Regions from separate parts of the Neobacillus sp. S1227 genome, predicted to be linked through region 4. Evidence: predicted binding sites of a transcription regulator. Region 4 holds the regulator's gene; each other region holds the start of a gene.
The links. The regulator Rex, encoded in region 4, represses fermentation and respiration genes when NADH is low (regulators of the CRP and FNR family bind a similar motif). The targets are predictions, from matches to a motif close to TTGTGAAATATTTCACAA.
Positions count from the first base shown of each region.

Region 1: qoxA (cytochrome aa3 quinol oxidase subunit II) is a predicted target of Rex. The motif match lies at 1,701-1,718, and genes of this name have one in related genera.
Region 2: ACZ5AE_RS08785 (hemerythrin domain-containing protein) is a predicted target of Rex. The motif match lies at 2,700-2,717, and genes of this name have one in related genera.
Region 3: ACZ5AE_RS08195 (TIGR04053 family radical SAM/SPASM domain-containing protein) is a predicted target of Rex. The motif match lies at 2,208-2,225, and genes of this name have one in related genera.

Region 1 covers NZ_AP038276.1:1,964,647-1,968,862, forward strand. Annotated here, with positions in the region: gene hpaB (4-hydroxyphenylacetate 3-monooxygenase, oxygenase component) at 1-971, opposite strand, end outside; gene ACZ5AE_RS10065 (hypothetical protein) at 1,265-1,408, opposite strand; gene qoxA (cytochrome aa3 quinol oxidase subunit II) at 1,772-2,689, shown strand; gene qoxB (cytochrome aa3 quinol oxidase subunit I) at 2,754-4,216, shown strand, end outside.
Region 2 covers NZ_AP038276.1:1,705,721-1,709,936, forward strand. Annotated here, with positions in the region: gene ACZ5AE_RS08765 (electron transfer flavoprotein subunit alpha/FixB family protein) at 1-494, shown strand, start outside; gene ACZ5AE_RS08770 (FAD-dependent oxidoreductase) at 487-1,782, shown strand; gene ACZ5AE_RS08775 (ferredoxin family protein) at 1,782-2,066, shown strand; gene ACZ5AE_RS08780 (hypothetical protein) at 2,202-2,549, opposite strand; gene ACZ5AE_RS08785 (hemerythrin domain-containing protein) at 2,774-3,301, shown strand; gene ACZ5AE_RS08790 (MarR family winged helix-turn-helix transcriptional regulator) at 3,485-3,925, shown strand; gene ACZ5AE_RS08795 (M3 family oligoendopeptidase) at 4,022-4,216, shown strand, end outside.
Region 3 covers NZ_AP038276.1:1,589,371-1,593,586, reverse strand. Annotated here, with positions in the region: gene moaA (GTP 3',8-cyclase MoaA) at 1-30, opposite strand, end outside; gene ACZ5AE_RS08200 (Crp/Fnr family transcriptional regulator) at 260-958, shown strand; gene ACZ5AE_RS08195 (TIGR04053 family radical SAM/SPASM domain-containing protein) at 1,001-2,125, opposite strand; gene ACZ5AE_RS08190 (DsrE family protein) at 2,430-2,768, opposite strand; gene ACZ5AE_RS08185 (metal-sulfur cluster assembly factor) at 2,786-3,094, opposite strand; gene ACZ5AE_RS08180 (Cof-type HAD-IIB family hydrolase) at 3,261-4,073, shown strand; gene ACZ5AE_RS08175 (hypothetical protein) at 4,188-4,216, shown strand, end outside.
Region 4 covers NZ_AP038276.1:254,146-258,361, reverse strand. Annotated here, with positions in the region: gene ACZ5AE_RS01435 (lysostaphin resistance A-like protein) at 1-520, shown strand, start outside; gene ACZ5AE_RS01430 (YdiK family protein) at 517-717, shown strand; gene ACZ5AE_RS01425 (DUF4395 domain-containing protein) at 923-1,348, opposite strand; gene ACZ5AE_RS01420 (redox-sensing transcriptional repressor Rex) at 1,502-2,155, opposite strand; gene moaC (cyclic pyranopterin monophosphate synthase MoaC) at 2,188-2,676, opposite strand; gene ACZ5AE_RS01410 (ABC-F family ATP-binding cassette domain-containing protein) at 2,840-4,216, shown strand, end outside.

The DNA.
Region 1 (4,216 bases), 1.7 Mb from region 4:
TGCTGATATCCGCTAACATTTATTGTATCCGTTAAGGTTTCGGCTAGCCCCAATAGAAATTCATTTTTCACAACCTGTCTGGTGATGGCCTGATGGTAGGCATGATGATGGAATGAGCTTTGGACCATAAATTCGTTTGCTGCCTCCACATTCTCGAAAAAAAAGACTCTCTCCCAAGGGACCAGTACGTTATCAAATACTAGGATCGTATCCATTTCTTCATAGCGCGAGCTGAGCGGATAATCAAAAGATGACTCGCCGCCGACGAATGATTCTCGGCAAATAAATCTTAAGCCTGCGGTATCGGAAGGAATGGAAAAGGCGTAGGCATCTGCATCATTCGTTACACCTCCTGCTGAATAAACTAGAACCTCATCTGTTAAGCCGCCTTGAGTCGCTAACAGGCGGGCGCCCCTGATAACAATCCCGTTTTTGTTTTTTTCGACAATCTTGGCGGCAATCGGTTCTTTTGATTTTTGCAGGGCGATTTGCGACCGATTTACCTGAGGAGTTATAAATGTGTGGGTAAATGAAAGATCTTGATTTTTTGCTCTTTCATAAAGGCACTTAATATTTTCCGGAAAGCAATTCTCTTTCCCTTCCAAAAAAGAGGCAGAGGAGGAAAAGGCCATGATGACTGAATTCATATAATCCGGACTTCTACCCATCAGCCCATTGGTATGCCTGGCCCAAATTTCGAACATACTTCGCCTTCTTTTTAAATCCTCTTTCGTCCGCGGCTGTAAATAAGATAGCCCAATCCGCTCTTCCGTTTCCGGGGATAAGAACGTTAGCTTTTCTTTCAGGTTTAAATCAAACTGCAAATCATATAATGATGCTTTACTCTGAATCAGACCTCTAAATGCAGGGTGTCCAGAGATATCCCCTTCCAATCGTTCTCCATCCAGCCAAATTTCCTTCTTCAACCGATTCATCCGTTCGATATATTCATTTCCGTTAATTGCTCCCATACGACCACTCCCTAAAATATGGAGCATTAAAAAGTTTTGTAATTTATTTTATTGGGAAAGTGTTTGTCCTGCATGGGTTATCCAAACAATTGGACGAATTTGGGTATATATGGAGGTTGATTGATTAATTATCTAATACTAGGAAATAGGAGGCGGATTAAGAGATAGAAAAGAGGACTCTCTTAACTAATAAGGGGCAAAGAATTAAACATAGATACCTCGAAATTATTCGCCGTCATAATAGAAAATAAAAGATTCCATTTCCTCAACCTTGTCTCCATCCAATTGGTGTGTCACTCCGTATGTATGCCATTTCCGTCTTTATTGATTGCAACATCAATATCATTCAATAATTGTTTCATATATTCAAAGGATAGCTGCATCCTTTTGTTAGTCGGTTTCCATTGTTTGACGTACTCAGTTTTTCCTATCTTCACCGCTTGGGCCAATGTGGGCAGTCCGGACAATTGCTCGTTAGCGATGAGCGCGGCAAGAACCTGCAGGTTTTCAGTTTATTTCCTATTTAACCGTAACATAAATGTGAAGGGAATTTAAGGGTACTTTTCCATAATCCTCAAATTAACTGCTAACCATTAATAAAGATATATTAAAAAAGCAAATGTATAGATCCTATTTTTACAAAGTGTCGAACTCTTTTTGAACATTTAGTGACAAATCTTCCGAATGGGTGTCTTTTAATAATGTTTGGTATTAAGATAGTTACTAATGATGTGATGTAAATCACAAACAAAAATTTTTTTAAAAAAGACATTTTTTAAATAAAAGAAAGGGGTACTAGCATGAAAGTAAAATCGGCTTTGTTACTGCTTGTTCTCACTATTGTCACAGTGCTTACAGGATGTGAACCGCTTATGGTTCTTGATCCTAAAGGTCCGCAAGCCGAAAGGCAAGCCCATGATATTTTATTATCCATTGGGATCATGTCATTTATTGTAATTGTAGTTTTCGCTATTTTGATTTATGTGCTAATTAAGTATCGTGCCTCAAAGGCAAGCCCAGATTATGAACCGCCGCACATTGAAGGAAATAAATGGGTTGAGCTAATTTGCGTCGGTATTCCTGTCATCATTGTCACTTATTTTTCAATCGTTTCTGTTCAAAGTAACAATATTGTCGAAGCAAAACCAATAAAATATCAGGATAAAGATCCTTTAGTCATTTATGCATCCTCATCTGACTGGAAATGGCATTTTAGTTATCCGGAACAAAATATTGAAACGGTTAACTATTTGTATATTCCCACAGACCGGCCGATTGAATTTAAGCTTTATTCCTACGGACCAATCACCAGCTTCTGGATTCCACAACTTGGCGGTCAAAAATACGCCATGTCCGATATGGTGACGACACTGCACTTAGCTGCAGATGAACCGGGTGAAATGATGGGCCGTAACGCCAACTTTAGTGGTAAAGGAACGGCTGAAAATACATTTAATGTTACAGCAATGTCTGAAAAAGATTTCGATAAATGGGTAAAAGACGTAAAGAAAACGGCAAAACCTTTATCAGAGAAAAAGTTTGATGAGTTATTAAAACCAGGCCATCTTGGACAAATGACATTCACAGGGACGCATTTAAAATTTAGTCCAGCACCAGAACACGAACATAGTCCATCTGCAAAACCAGAAGAAGGTCAAACTGATCACTCAAAAATGGATATGGATATGGATATGTCAGACCACCAAAATCATGAGTAATTGTTAAAGAGTTAATGAACCGAATTATTGAAAAAATTAATCTCTCGAAAGGAGTTAATAGAGGATGGAGTTCTTTGAACGTTTTGCCATACCAAATCCAAGTCTGGCAATCTATGCATCTATGGTAGCGATTGGCCTAACAGTAGTTGCCATAATTGCAGGCCTAACCTATTTCAAGAAATGGGGATATTTATGGCGTGAATGGTTAACAACAGTTGACCATAAACGGATTGGAATTATGTATTTACTCTCTGCCTTAATTATGTTGTTCCGCGGCGGGGTGGACGCGATTATGCTTCGTGCCCAGCTGGCAGTACCTGATAATAAATTGCTAGATTCACAGCACTATAATGAAGTATTCTCAACACACGGGGTAATCATGGTCATGTTTATGGCAATGCCATTCATCTTTGCTTTCATGAACTATGTTGTTCCATTACAAATTGGCGCCCGTGACGTGGCCTTCCCAAGATTGAACGCATTAAGCTTCTGGCTGTTCTTCTTTGGTGCAATGTTGTTTAATATCTCTTTTGTTATCGGCGGATCTCCTGATGCAGGATGGACTTCTTATTTCCCGCTTGCAGGGAATGATTTCAGTCCACATGTCGGTACGAACTATTATATGATTGCGATACAGATATCCGGTATCGGGTCGCTGATGACAGGTATTAACATGATTACAACGATCATGAAAATGAGAGCACCTGGCATGACCTTAATGAAAATGCCGATGTTTACATGGTCTGTTTTAGTAACAAACCTTATTATCGTAACGGTTTTCCCTGTCATTACAGTTGCGCTTGCGATGGGAACCATGGACAGATTGTTTGGAACTCACTTCTTTGCAACCACAAATGGCGGTATGGATATGCTCTGGGCCAACCTATTCTGGGTTTGGGGACATCCTGAAGTTTATATCCTTATATTACCTGCATTTGGTATTTACAGTGAGGTTATCTCAACCTTTGCCGGCCGTAACCTTTATGGCTATAAATCAATGGTTGCATCAATGGTTATTATCTCAGCATTATCCTGTATGGTTTGGGCGCACCATTTCTTTACGATGGGGCAGGGGGCAGTTGCAAACAGCTTCTTCTCTATTACAACAATGATGATCGCAGTACCAACAGGTGTTAAGATTTTCAACTGGTTATTTACGTTATGGAAAGGGAAAATTCGATTTACCGTTCCAATGTTATATTCTCTAGGGTTTATTCCGTTATTTGTAATCGGCGGGATGACAGGGGTTATGCTTGCGATGTCAGCTGCTGACTATCAGTACCATAACACAATGTTCTTAGTGGCTCACTTCCATAACACGATTATCCCAGGTGTAGTATTTGCTATGCTTGCTGGTCTAACCTATTATTGGCCAAAAATGTTTGGTTTCATGTTGAATGAACGAATCGGTAAATGGTCTTTCTGGACGCTTACGATCGGATTCTGCTTAGCGTTCTTCCCAATGTACATTACTGGTTTAGACGGTCAGGCACGCCGGATGTACACTTATTCCGAAGCAACAGGCTA
Region 2 (4,216 bases), 1.5 Mb from region 4:
GAAAAATTATTGAAGAGAAAATAGCTCTGAATGAAGAGGATATGCGTACAAAAGTACTGCAAATTGTGAATGACGTAACAAAAAAGGCTAAATTAGCCGATGCCCATGTCATCGTATGCGGTGGTAAAGGGATGGGCGACCTGCAAAATTTCCAGCTAGTCCATGAATTGGCGGAAACAATCGGCGCAAGCGTAGGCGGAACCCGCGATGTCGTTGAAGCAGGATGGCTGCCGCATGATCAGCAGGTTGGACAGACCGGGGAGACAGTCACTCCGAAAATTTATTTTGCCATTGGAGTATCTGGAGCGATTCAGCATGTGGTCGGTATGAAGAATTCTGAGTTAATAATTGCCATTAACAAAGACCCCAACGCCCCGATTTTTGACGTGGCAACGTACGGCATTGTAGGAGACGCAGTGAAAATTGTTCCAAAACTAATCGAGCAATTTAAAGAGCTTAAAGCTGAAAAGGGCGGTGAACTGAGCTATGCCTGAGAAGTTTGACGTGATTGTGGTAGGGGCTGGCCCCGCAGGAACCTCTTGTGCTTACACTTGTGCTAAAAATGGTCTAAATGTGCTGCTGATTGAACGTGGAGAGTATCCAGGTGCCAAAAACGTTATGGGCGGAGTATTGTACCGCCAGCAAATGGAAGAATTAATTCCTGAATTTTGGAAAGAAGCGCCGCTTGAAAGACCGGTCATTGAACAGCGGTTCTGGATGATGGACAAAGAATCAGTTCTTTCGTTCGGATATAAGGGCCTCGAATGGGGAGTTGAGCCATATAATAACTTTACAGTTCTAAGGGCTCAGTTTGATCAATGGTTCGCAAAGAAAGCTGTGGAGGCAGGAGCGCTTCTAATTAACGAAACAGTTGTCACGGAATGTATTGTCGAAGACGGCAAGGTTGTTGGTGTCCGTACCGATAGGCCGGATGGTGTGGTATTAGCAGATGTAGTTGTCCTTGCTGACGGAGTTAACTCGCTTTTATCCAAACAGCTGGGGTTCCATAAGGAGTTCCGCCCAGATGAAGTGGCGCTGACGGTTATGGAAGTGGTTAATCTTCCAAAAGACAAAATAAATGACCGCTTTAATTTGGAGGACAACCAAGGCTGTACGATTGAGATCTTTGGAGATTCCACAAAAGGAAATCTGGGTACGGCTTTTCTATATACCAACAAAGAGAGTTTGAATATCGGAGTGGGGACAACACTATCGAGTATGATAAAAGCAAAAATGAAGCCATATGAACTGCTGGATTACTTAAAGAATCATCCAATGGTCAAACCTCTCATTGCCGGCGGCGAGTCTGCTGAATATCTTGCCCACCTCATTCCGGAAGGAGGCTACCGCTCTGTTCCTAAAGTGGCTGGCAATGGAGTTATTGTTGTTGGGGACGCTGCCCAGCTTGTTAACGCTATTCATCGTGAAGGTTCGAACATGGCGATGCATTCTGGCTTATTGGCTGCCGAGACTGTAATTGAGGCGCACCGCTTTGGGAATTTCAGCGAATCAATGTTAAATAACTACCGCGAGGCCCTTTATAATAGCTTTATCATAAAAGATTTGGAAAAGTACAAAGATGCGGCCCATACATTCGAAAAATACCCGCAATATTTTAAAGAGTATGTTCCAATGATGAATCAGGCAGCTAGCAAATTCTTTACTGTTGACGGCACTCCAAAACGTGATAAACAAAAGCAGATTATTAAAAATATGACCTCACAAAGAGGAACACTGCGCGTATTGCAAGATCTCTATCGTGCATGGAAGGCGGTGAAATAATGTCAACGAAGAATATTGAGGAAAAACAGTATCTTCTCAGGTTTAAGTGTGACACAAAGTCCCATCTTACCGTTCTTGATCATGACGTATGTATGACCCAATGTCCTGATAAAATTTGTACAGTATTTTGCCCAGCTGAGGTATATAAGTGGGAAGGAACGCGGATGCAGGTAGGTTATGAAGGCTGTCACGAATGCGGAAGCTGCCGGATTGGCTGCCCTTACCAAAATATTAAATGGGAATATCCAAAAGGCGGTCATGGAATTGTCTTCAGGTTAGCATAAAAAAAGGTGCTGTTTGCTATTGCAGGCAGCACCTTTTTTTATCCTTTTAATCGTAAATCACTTAACACTATATGTATATTTTTTCACAAGGGATTTTAAAAAGAGGGTGAAGCTAGAAGGTAAGTATTTACAAGGTCAGCTTATTTTCTCTAAGAAGGCTGCCGAGGAAAGTTCATCTTTATTGCAGAAGGCTGCGAGCGAGGATGCAAGGGCTATGGCATGATCCATTTGTTCCATATTTTCTGAGCAATAATACGGCTTTTTCCAATTGAAGTCGCCGTCATTTGCGGCTGGATATATACTGACTTTCCAATGAAAATAAATCCGTGGCTGAGGGAGCTGGACCCCTTCTACGGCAATTAGCCAATGTGTGGAATTGGATTCTGGAATGTAGGCATCTGTATCCTTAAGTGAAACAAGATCATTTGTACCAATCGGTAAGAATGCCGTTTGATAAAAATCATGATAATTTGGGGTTTTCAATATAGTTACCTCCCTTTCAAAATATCTACCTTAATTATATGAAACTATAAGGATTTTTTTGAGTGATAAATGTTATAATTTTTTAAAAAAATAAAACGTTTTCAAAAAGTTGTCAATAATATTCCAAGTGGAGTTGTAAATTTGGTATAGATGTGACGATTGTCACTACATAATCGTAATTGCGCTTTTATACTAAAAGCAGAAGATTGAAAGAGGTGAATGCAATGAGCAGTTGTATGAGTGGTTTCGGCGGGATGCCGAATGCTGAGCTAAGAAGTAAGGGATTAAGTCAGTTGAAGGAAGAACATCCTCCATTAAGAAGCCAAATGGAAGGTTTGTTCAGTCTAACCCAAAAAATCGATAAAGATATTGATATAGAAGCTAATTTCCAAGAGTTAATTACTAAGGTAGAAGAATTTCTGGCAGTGCTTGACCCGCATTCAGAGAGAGAAGAAGGTGTGCTGTTTCCAATGATGGGAACTTATATTGGGACAACTTCTGGACCAATCGCGGTAATGGAGTATGAGCATGACCAAGCAAAAGCCCATATTAAATCTTTTCTTGAGCAGGCAGCCGCCAGCCCGTCTTCACATGATGAATTTAAAAAATTGGCTGGATACGTCCAAAATGCTTACTATATTTTAACGGAGCATTTTAACAAGGAAGAAAACGTCCTCTTCCCAATGGCCGAGCGAATGCTCTCTGATGAGGAAAAGGCAGAATTATATCAAAGGATTCAAGAAATTAAGTAAAAAGGATGGCAGAGTCCATCTTTTTTACTTTTTTTGCCCTATAAAACATTTAGGTTAAGGGATATGACTTTACCGGTAATTGACAGCGGTTCGAAATTTTTTTATAATAATTTTGAAATCGAGATATTGTGAGCGTTTTGCCTTTGAGGGCAATTTCCCAATAAAGATAAAGGATGAGTTGTTATGGAAAAAGATTCAACAGCCGTTTCACTAAAACTTTTCATTGTTCTCTCAAGAGCCTATAAAGCCATTAATGAACACGTCAATAAAGTTATCCAAGCAAGCGGTTTAAACCCAACTGAGTTTGCTGTATTAGAGCTTCTCTACCACAAAGGCGACCAGCCGCTGCAACAAATAGGTGCAAAAATCCTGCTTGCGAGCGGAAGTATTACGTATGTTGTCGATAAGCTTGAACAAAAGGGATTATTGAGAAGGAGCGCCTGCCCGACAGATAGACGTGTAATTTTTGCGCAAATAACAGATGAGGGAAAAAATTTGATACAGGATATTTTTCCTGAACATGCCCAACAAATTGATAAGCTTATGTCAAGTTTATCTGATACGGAAAAGCTGGAGGCAATTGATTTGTTAAAAAAATTAGGCCTGCCTGCAGGAAAATTTTAATACGACTTTTAGTCGTATTTTTTTTGCAAAAAGGAATATTAATCAATAGTGTCGAAATGAATATAGCCGAAAAAAATGAAAAAAGGGGGTTTTTTCATGGGCTTTGAACAGTATACTTACATAAGACCTAACTTAGACCAGGTTCGGGCAAAATTCAATGAAGCATTAGAGCGCTTCAAATACGCTGATTCAGTGGAAAAGCAAAGCGGGGCCATGAATGAAATCAATCAACTGAGAAATGACTTGGGGACGATGTTCAATCTTTGTAATATTCGCCATACCATTGATACG
Region 3 (4,216 bases), 1.3 Mb from region 4:
AAATTTATCTGTAATGATAGGTTGTTCCATTTAATCCACTCCAATAAATAAGAAGCTCATTTTAATACCATTGTAACAGATGGTTTAAAAAAATACTGTTACTTTCTTCATTATCCATATTTCCCTCAAAAAAATTGTCCAGTTTTCACTATATTGTCATTGTTTACTACTTCTACCTTGCTAATCTTGATATAAAATGTTACTAACGAATCCATTTATTTAAGTTTATTTATATAGAAATGTACAGGGGTGGCGAAAAATGATTACGACAATAAAACCAACTCATTCAATTGAAATAAAAGAACTGCTTAATTTTGCTGATCGGAAGTTTAAAAGCGAACGGGGAAGATTTCTATTTCAGGAAGGGATGCTCGCTGATGAATTATATGTCATCATCTCAGGTAAAATTCAAATTAGCAAAATTACAGCAGATGGGCGGGAACTGTCACTAAGAATTTGCGGAGAAAACGATATTTGCGGAGAATTAACCCTTTTCACTGATAGTCCAAAATATTTATTAAGTGCCAAGGTTCTTGAAGAAGGTGAAATTGCGGCAATTAAAAAAGAAGTACTTGAAAGTGAAATTTTCCAAAACAGTAAGCTTGCCTTTGAATTTATGAAATGGATGAGCGACCACTTCCGTAAAACCCAAACAAAATTCCGTGATCTTGTCTTAAATGGAAAGCGCGGCGCTCTATTTTCAACCTTAATCCGGATGACCAACAGCTATGGGGTGCCAAAAGGCGATGCTATTTTAATCGATCTTCCATTAACCAACCAAGAGCTGGCGAACTTTTGCGGCACTTCAAGAGAAAGTACAAACCGTATTTTAAGTGAATTAAAGCATGATAACATCATTTCCATTAAACGCGGTAAAATTACCGTCTTGGATTTGCAATATTTAAAAGATGAAATTGGCTGTGAAAATTGTTCCACTGTTTATTGCAACATTGAATAGTTTTAGAAAGGAGGCAATCGAAAATCGATTGCCTCAAACAATTTACTGTGTTTGTTTTTCTCTTAAAGCCTTAGGAATATAAACGCAGAATGGTTCGCTTTCTAAATAATCCCCAGTCATGGCGTAAGCTCTTGATCTTGAGCCGCCGCAAACATATCTGAATTCGCAGACACCGCATTTCCCTTTAAATCCATCCGGATTCCTAAGTGCCTTAAAGATTGGCGACTCGCGGTAAATTTCCGCAAGAGGGGTTTCCCTAATATTTCCGGCCTTAACCGGAAGCAGGCCGCTTGGATAGACATCCCCTATATGAGAAATAAATACAAAGCCATTGCCGTCATTTACACCCTTTGGTGCACGGCCCAGGCCATCAATCGAGCCGGTTAAGCCTTTTTCTGTCAACGCAGATAAATAGCTGATCTCATCTGTCTGTTCTTTGGCTGCACGCATTTTTTGCTGGATTACTACACGGCGGTAATGCATCGCCTCCGTGGTTTTAATATCAAAAGGAACCCTTTTGCTTAAACCATAGAGCCATCTAAGTACCTTTTCATGCTCCACAGGAGATATCATATCAGATACCTGCCCCCTTCCGGTTGGAACGAGGAAAAAGACACTCCACAGAACACATTTTAATTCTTCAACCAATTTCGCCATTTCTTCAAGATGTTCATAATTGTATCTGGAAACAACGGTATTAATCTGGATTGGCATTTCAAGCTCATGTAAATATTTAATTCGTTCCATTGTTAAGTCAAAAGAGCCCGCTGTCCCGCGAAAATGATCATGGATCTCTGCAGTAGGACCATCAAGGCTGAACGCCCAACGAGAAAGTCCGACTTCTTTAGCCTTGCGCATCGCATCAATTGTTACGTTAGGAGTGGCGCTTGGTGTCATCGAAACACGTACCCCTTTTGAGACAGCGTATTTGGTAATTTCAAAAATATCCTCTCTCATCAGCGGATCTCCGCCGGTAAATACAAGCAGCGGATTATTCATTTCGTATATCTGATCAATCAAATGCTTGCCTTCTTCAAGCGTAAGTTCTCGAGGGTCCCTCGTATACTGTGCATCCGCGCGGCAGTGCAGACATTTTAATTGACATGCTCGAGTGAGTTCCCATATCACAATAAACGGATCTTTATTAAAGTCTCGGCTAAAATCCATCTTGAAACGCCTCCTATAAAACGGCCAGTTCAAACTAAATAGCCTTATTACTTCGTATTATAAAGTTGTTTATGTTTGAAAAAAGTGAACTACCTCACAATCAGCTTTCATTATATGGACGATTTGTGAATATAAAAAACAGAGCTTAGCGCCCTGCAAGCGAGTGCCTGGAGCGGAAATCAACAGGCCCGTTAGCAAGGATAATCAATAAAAATTTGATAATTTACGTTTGGATAAAACAAAAAAATTGCCGAGAAAAATTCCCCTTTCTCGGCAATCTGAGTAGACCAATAACGCTCTGCTTTTATGAGATGGTTAAAACTTCGTATTTTGAGGACAGTTCAACAAAGTCAGCCATTCCGCTTATTTTGCCAACTGTCAATTTTTCGCTAACACCATAGTGATCGGCACAAGTTTTACATGCAAAAACATTAACACCCTTATCCTCTAACTCTTTTAAATGAACGGATACAAAGGAATCCTCAGTCAAGGTTAATACCCCGCTGTTCATGCAAAAAACAGCTGCTGGGAGATCCTCTCTTTGTTTTAATACAGTAAAGAAAGTCTCTAAAACATTCTCTCCTAAAACCTGATCGCCTTTTCCCAACTGATTTGAACTAACTAAAATGACTTTATTTTTCATCCTCCTGGAGGTCCTCCTTAACGAATTCCCAGTGCAATTTTGGCATAACGGGACATCATGTCCTTATTCCAAGGAGGATTCCAGACGATATTAACATCTACATCCTTGATTTCCGGAATATCAGCCAATGCTCTTTTTACCTGATCAACAATTGTTCCGGCTAGTGGGCAGCCCATTGCTGTTAATGTCATAGTAACCGTCAGTCTTCCCTCGTCGTCCATTTCAGTATTATATATTAAACCTAAGTTGACGATATCGACGCCAAGCTCAGGGTCAATAACAAGCTCAAGGGCGCCCATTATATTTTCTTTTAAATCTTCATTCATTTTATCTTCACTCCTGTCAGTTTTATTGTAACCATTATAACAAAAGGTATTTCGAAAACCAGTATAGCGCTTTTTAGAAACATTTGAAGTGAATTTTTTTACAGTTTAAATATAAATTGATAACATATTGATAATAGAAACAAATACTTCCAAAGAGAGGTTTCAAATGACAGAAAGACATTTAATCGCATTGGACTTAGATGGAACTTTATTAAAAGATGATAAAACGATTTCGGAAAAAACAAAGGAAGTTTTAAGAAAAGCTAGAGAAGATGGCCATATCGTGATGATAGCCACAGGCAGGCCATATCGTTCCAGTGAAATGTATTATCGCGAGTTAAATTTAGATTCCCCGATCGTTAATTTCAATGGGGCCTTCATGCACCATCCTCGAGACCCGAAATGGGGCTTTTTCCATGAGCCGCTTGACATTAGCGTGGCAAAAGATATCGTGGAGGCGTGCCGCAGCTTTTATTTTCATAATATCATCGCTGAAGTAATGGATGATGTCTATTTTCATTATCATGACCAAAAGCTGATTGAAATTTTTAATTTTGGGAATCCCAGTATTACTACAGGTGATTTAAGTAATTATTTGAAGGATTCACCGACAAGCCTGCTCATCCATACAGAGGAAGACCAATTAAAAAAGATCCGCGACCATCTATCTGACGTCCATGCCGAAGTCATCGATCACCGCAGCTGGGCTGCCCCCTGGCATGTGATCGAAATTATTAAGTCCGGCCTAAATAAGGCTGTCGGGTTGAAAAAGGCGGCTGATTATTACCGTATCCCCTCCCAAAGAGTCATTGCTTTCGGCGATGAGGATAATGATTTGGAAATGCTTGAATATGCTGGTTATGGAATTGCGATGGGAAATGGCATTGACCAAGTGAAAAATATCGCCAATGATGTTACTCTAACCAATGAAGAAGATGGAGTCGCTGAATATTTGACAGATTTGCTACGTTTAAAATAATTTCATCTATTCACCATTGTTTACCTATATGAACCCGCCAATGTTGGAGCATACTATTAACGAGGCAGCGAAGCTGTTTCAATCCGAGCTTTTTAGCATATTGGAGGGATTCGAATGGGTAGATCAAACAAATCAAAACGCTT
Region 4 (4,216 bases):
CCATAGTAAAAGAAACACTTCCATCGGGCATTCGATAATGTGGGCGATTTTAGGGGTTTTCCTTGCTCTTTTTGCCCAATATGCGGCTGCCATCATTGAGCGCCTTATTGGGATTGAATTGGGCTCTAAAAATACACAGGAAATCCTCACGATAATTAATGCCTTTCCATTAGCCATTCTTGTAACGAGTATTATCGGCCCGATTTTAGAGGAAATTGTGTTTCGAAAAATTATCTTTGGGGCTTTTTATAAACGGTTTAATTTCTTTATTTCTGCGCTAATCAGCTCGGTGATCTTTGCGCTTGTCCATATGGAGCCTGAGCATCTGCTTATTTACTCGGCGATGGGCTTTACCTTTGCTTTTCTTTATGTAAAAACTAAACGGATCCTGGTGCCGATTTTCGCCCATGTATCTATGAACACGATGGTCGTCCTTGTTCAGTCGGTTTATAAGGATGACATTGAGCGGCTGATGCGTGAGGCAGAGGCAGTTCAAAACTTTATCGGAGGATTTCTATGAGACGTTCACCTTTGTTTTCCGGTTTGATTTATTTAATACTTGGGGCCCTGTTCACCTATTTTGCCATCGATGATGTTCAAAACAATGGCTGGGGCTTCTTTAGTTACCTTTTGGTCATCCTGGCCACCTTTGACTTTGGATCAGCCTTAAAGATGATTGTTTTTCATTTTAAATATAAGGGGCAAATGAAGAAATGAGGCTGTCACATAAACAGCCTCTTTCTTATTAATCTCCGGTTTCCTTTAGCGCATTCTGTTGATAGGTTTTAAAGAATACATCACAGAACGCCCTCGACAAGGTCAACACAATACCGACCGCAACTGCAATCCCCTTATCCTTAGGACTAGGTAAAATGTAAGCAAAAAAACAAAAAAAGAGGCTGAATAATTCAGACCTCTAACTTTATTGGTTCGCCCTTTTATAACGGTATTGGTTCCACTGATAATGAATAAAACATCCGATGCAAAATCCAAGTATCGCGATAAAGGCGGCCACAGCAACCATAACCGTAAATATATAGCCTACAGTATTCCATCCCAGCAGGAATCCTGCAAATCCAATTCCCAAACACGATACGGCAATTTTTTGATTAAATTGCTGCTGCTCCCAATCCTCCGGTATATAAGCCTTTGGATCCTTTCTTAAAAACAGTTTTGCTATTTGCATAATCGGATTAAATCCGAATAAAAGACCAAACATACCGGCACTAAACGGCACTAACAAAAACCATTCCTGTCCGGATAACCATGTTAACACAACACTTATAACAATCACCCACTGGTTTGTTTTCACTAACGGCCGTGGGATTGAGCGAACTGTTTTTGTCATTTTAATCCCAACCTTCCCTATTGGATTACAATACTTATTTGTAAATTCATTTTACCCGCTTTAACTTCTTTTGTATAGTGAGCTGTATAGGAAAAATGTTTCCAAACGAAAAATGGGCCTCTCACCTATTTTGGCGAGAAGCCCATTTATTATTTATTCTTCAACTACTTCGCTTGGATAATGCTTTAAAAAGTAAACAAGTGACTGCAGCTCCACCGCCAAGTCAATATGATGCACGCGGATAGATGGAGGGACATTCAGTCTTGCTGGTGTAAAGTTTAAAATCCCTTTTACCTTCGTATTCACTAGCTTGTCTGTGATTTGCTGAGCAACCGGAGCCGGCACCGTCAAAATCGCCACCGAAATATTTTCCTCGATCAAATACTGCTCTAAATCATCCATCGAATAAACGGGAACATTGCCTATTGAACCGCCGATTTTTCCGGGATCCACATCGAAGGCGCAAGAGATTTTTGTGTTATTATTTTTTAAAAAATTGTAATGTAAAAAAGCAGTGCCGAGATTACCCACCCCGATTAACGCTACCTTTGTTAATTCATCCTGATCAAGAGTTTTCCGGAAAAACGATAACAAATAGTTTACGTTATAACCGTACCCTTTTTTTCCAAGGGCACCAAAATAAGAGAAATCCCTGCGAATTGTTGCCGAATCGACCTTTACTGCTTCACTTAATTCTGCAGATGACACCCTTTGCTTGCCAGAAGAATGAAGGTTTTGTAAAAATCGATAATATAAGGGCAGACGCTTTGCTGTTGCCTGTGGTATTTTCATCGTTTCATTGGACATATTTCTCCCACCCTTCAATATTAATAGATATATTAGATTTCTCTTCTAAAATCACCGTTTTTGCCGCCAGTTTTTTCCACCAAAAAGGTTGGTCCGATCACCATCCCTTTATCAACTGCCTTGCACATATCATAAACGGTTAGGGCACAAGCAGAGGCGGCTGTTAGCGCTTCCATCTCAACCCCCGTACTGCCTTTAGTTTTAACTGATGCAGCAATATGCAGTGTATATTGTTCCTGCCCGGCCTGCTCCCAGAAAAAATTAATATTGATACCTGTTAATGGAATTGGGTGGCACATTGGAATGATATCCCATGTCTTTTTCGCCGCCATCACCGCAGCAACCTGGGCAACTGCTAAGACATCGCCCTTTTTCATTTCGTGGTTTGTGATTTTTTCATAAATTTCAGAGCTTACTGTTATGCTGGACTGGGCAACTGCCGTGCGTGCCGTTTCTGGCTTATCGCTGACATCAACCATCTTGGCCCTGCCTTCTTCATTAAAATGAGTAAATTCAGCCATATAAGAAATCCTCCTACAAAAAATAATACAATATTTTTATGTCCATGTGTGTGAAACTTTGAACTATCAGTATATTTTTTTATAATTCCATTAAAAATTTCACTTCATTGCCGACAATCGGTTAATACGGTACACTATTCGTAAGGTATTAGAGGTGAAAAAAATGATTTTATTACAGGTTAATCAACTACAAAAATATTATGGTGCTGAACTTATTTTATCGAATATAAAACTAGAATTACAAACCCGTGACCGTGTTGCCCTTGTCGGACGGAATGGAGCGGGGAAATCAACGTTATTGAAAATCATCGCCGGCGAAATAGGTTATGACGGCGGGGAAATCATCAAACCAAAGGATGTTACCGTTGGTTATTTGGCGCAAAATACGGGTTTGGAGTCCAATTTGTCCATTTGGGAGGAAATGCTGACGGTTTTTGAGAACCTGCAAGCGATGGAAAAATCGCTCCGGAAGCTGGAACAGCAAATGGCTGACCCTGCTGTTTTCGGAGACCCAGAAAAATACAAACGAGTATTAAAGGAATATGATGAATTGCAAGTTAAATTTAAAGAGCAAGGCGGCTATCAGTATGAGGCCGATATCCGCTCTGTATTGCATGGGTTAAATTTTTCTGACACGACGTTAATGATTTCAAGTCTAAGCGGCGGACAAAAAACGCGTCTCGCGCTAGGCAAACTGCTGCTGACAAGACCTGATATTTTAATTTTGGACGAACCTACCAACCATTTGGATATCGAAACCCTTTCCTGGCTGGAGCAATATCTGCAGGGTTATGAAGGCGCAATTTTAATTGTTTCGCATGACCGCTATTTTTTGGATAAAGTCGTCACTGAGGTATATGAACTATCACGCCGCCTGATTCAGCGATTTACCGGTAATTATAGCTCTTATCTTGAACAGAAAGCCGCCAATTATGAACGCGACATGAAGCTTTATGAAAAGCAGCAGGAGGAAATTTCTGCTTTAAAGGATTTCATTCAGCGCAACATCGCACGGGCCACAACTACTAAGCGGGCGCAAAGCCGGCGAAAGAAGCTTGAAAAAATGGAAATCTTGGACCGGCCATCAGGGGATGAAAAATCCGCTTCCTTCTCATTTGAAATTGAGCGGCAAAGCGGCAATGATGTACTTACTGTTGATTCGGTTGCTGTCGGCTATGATGGCGAGAAGGTTTCCGAGGATATTTCCTTTCGTGTGTATAAAGGCGACAGTATTGCCCTTGTCGGCCCTAACGGAATCGGGAAGTCGACCCTTTTAAAAACTATAATTAAAAAGCTTCCCGCTTTGGCTGGTACCATTCAATACGGGACCAATCTATCCATCGGCTATTACGATCAAGAACAAGCCAACCTAACCTCCAATAAACGCGTCTTAAACGAGCTATGGGATGAATATCCACTGAAACCGGAAAGGGAAATCCGTACGGTGCTTGGGAATTTCTTATTTTCCGGTGACGATGTGCTTAAAAACGTTTTGTCATTAAGCGGCGGCGAAAAAGCCCGCCTAGCCCTTGCCAAGCTA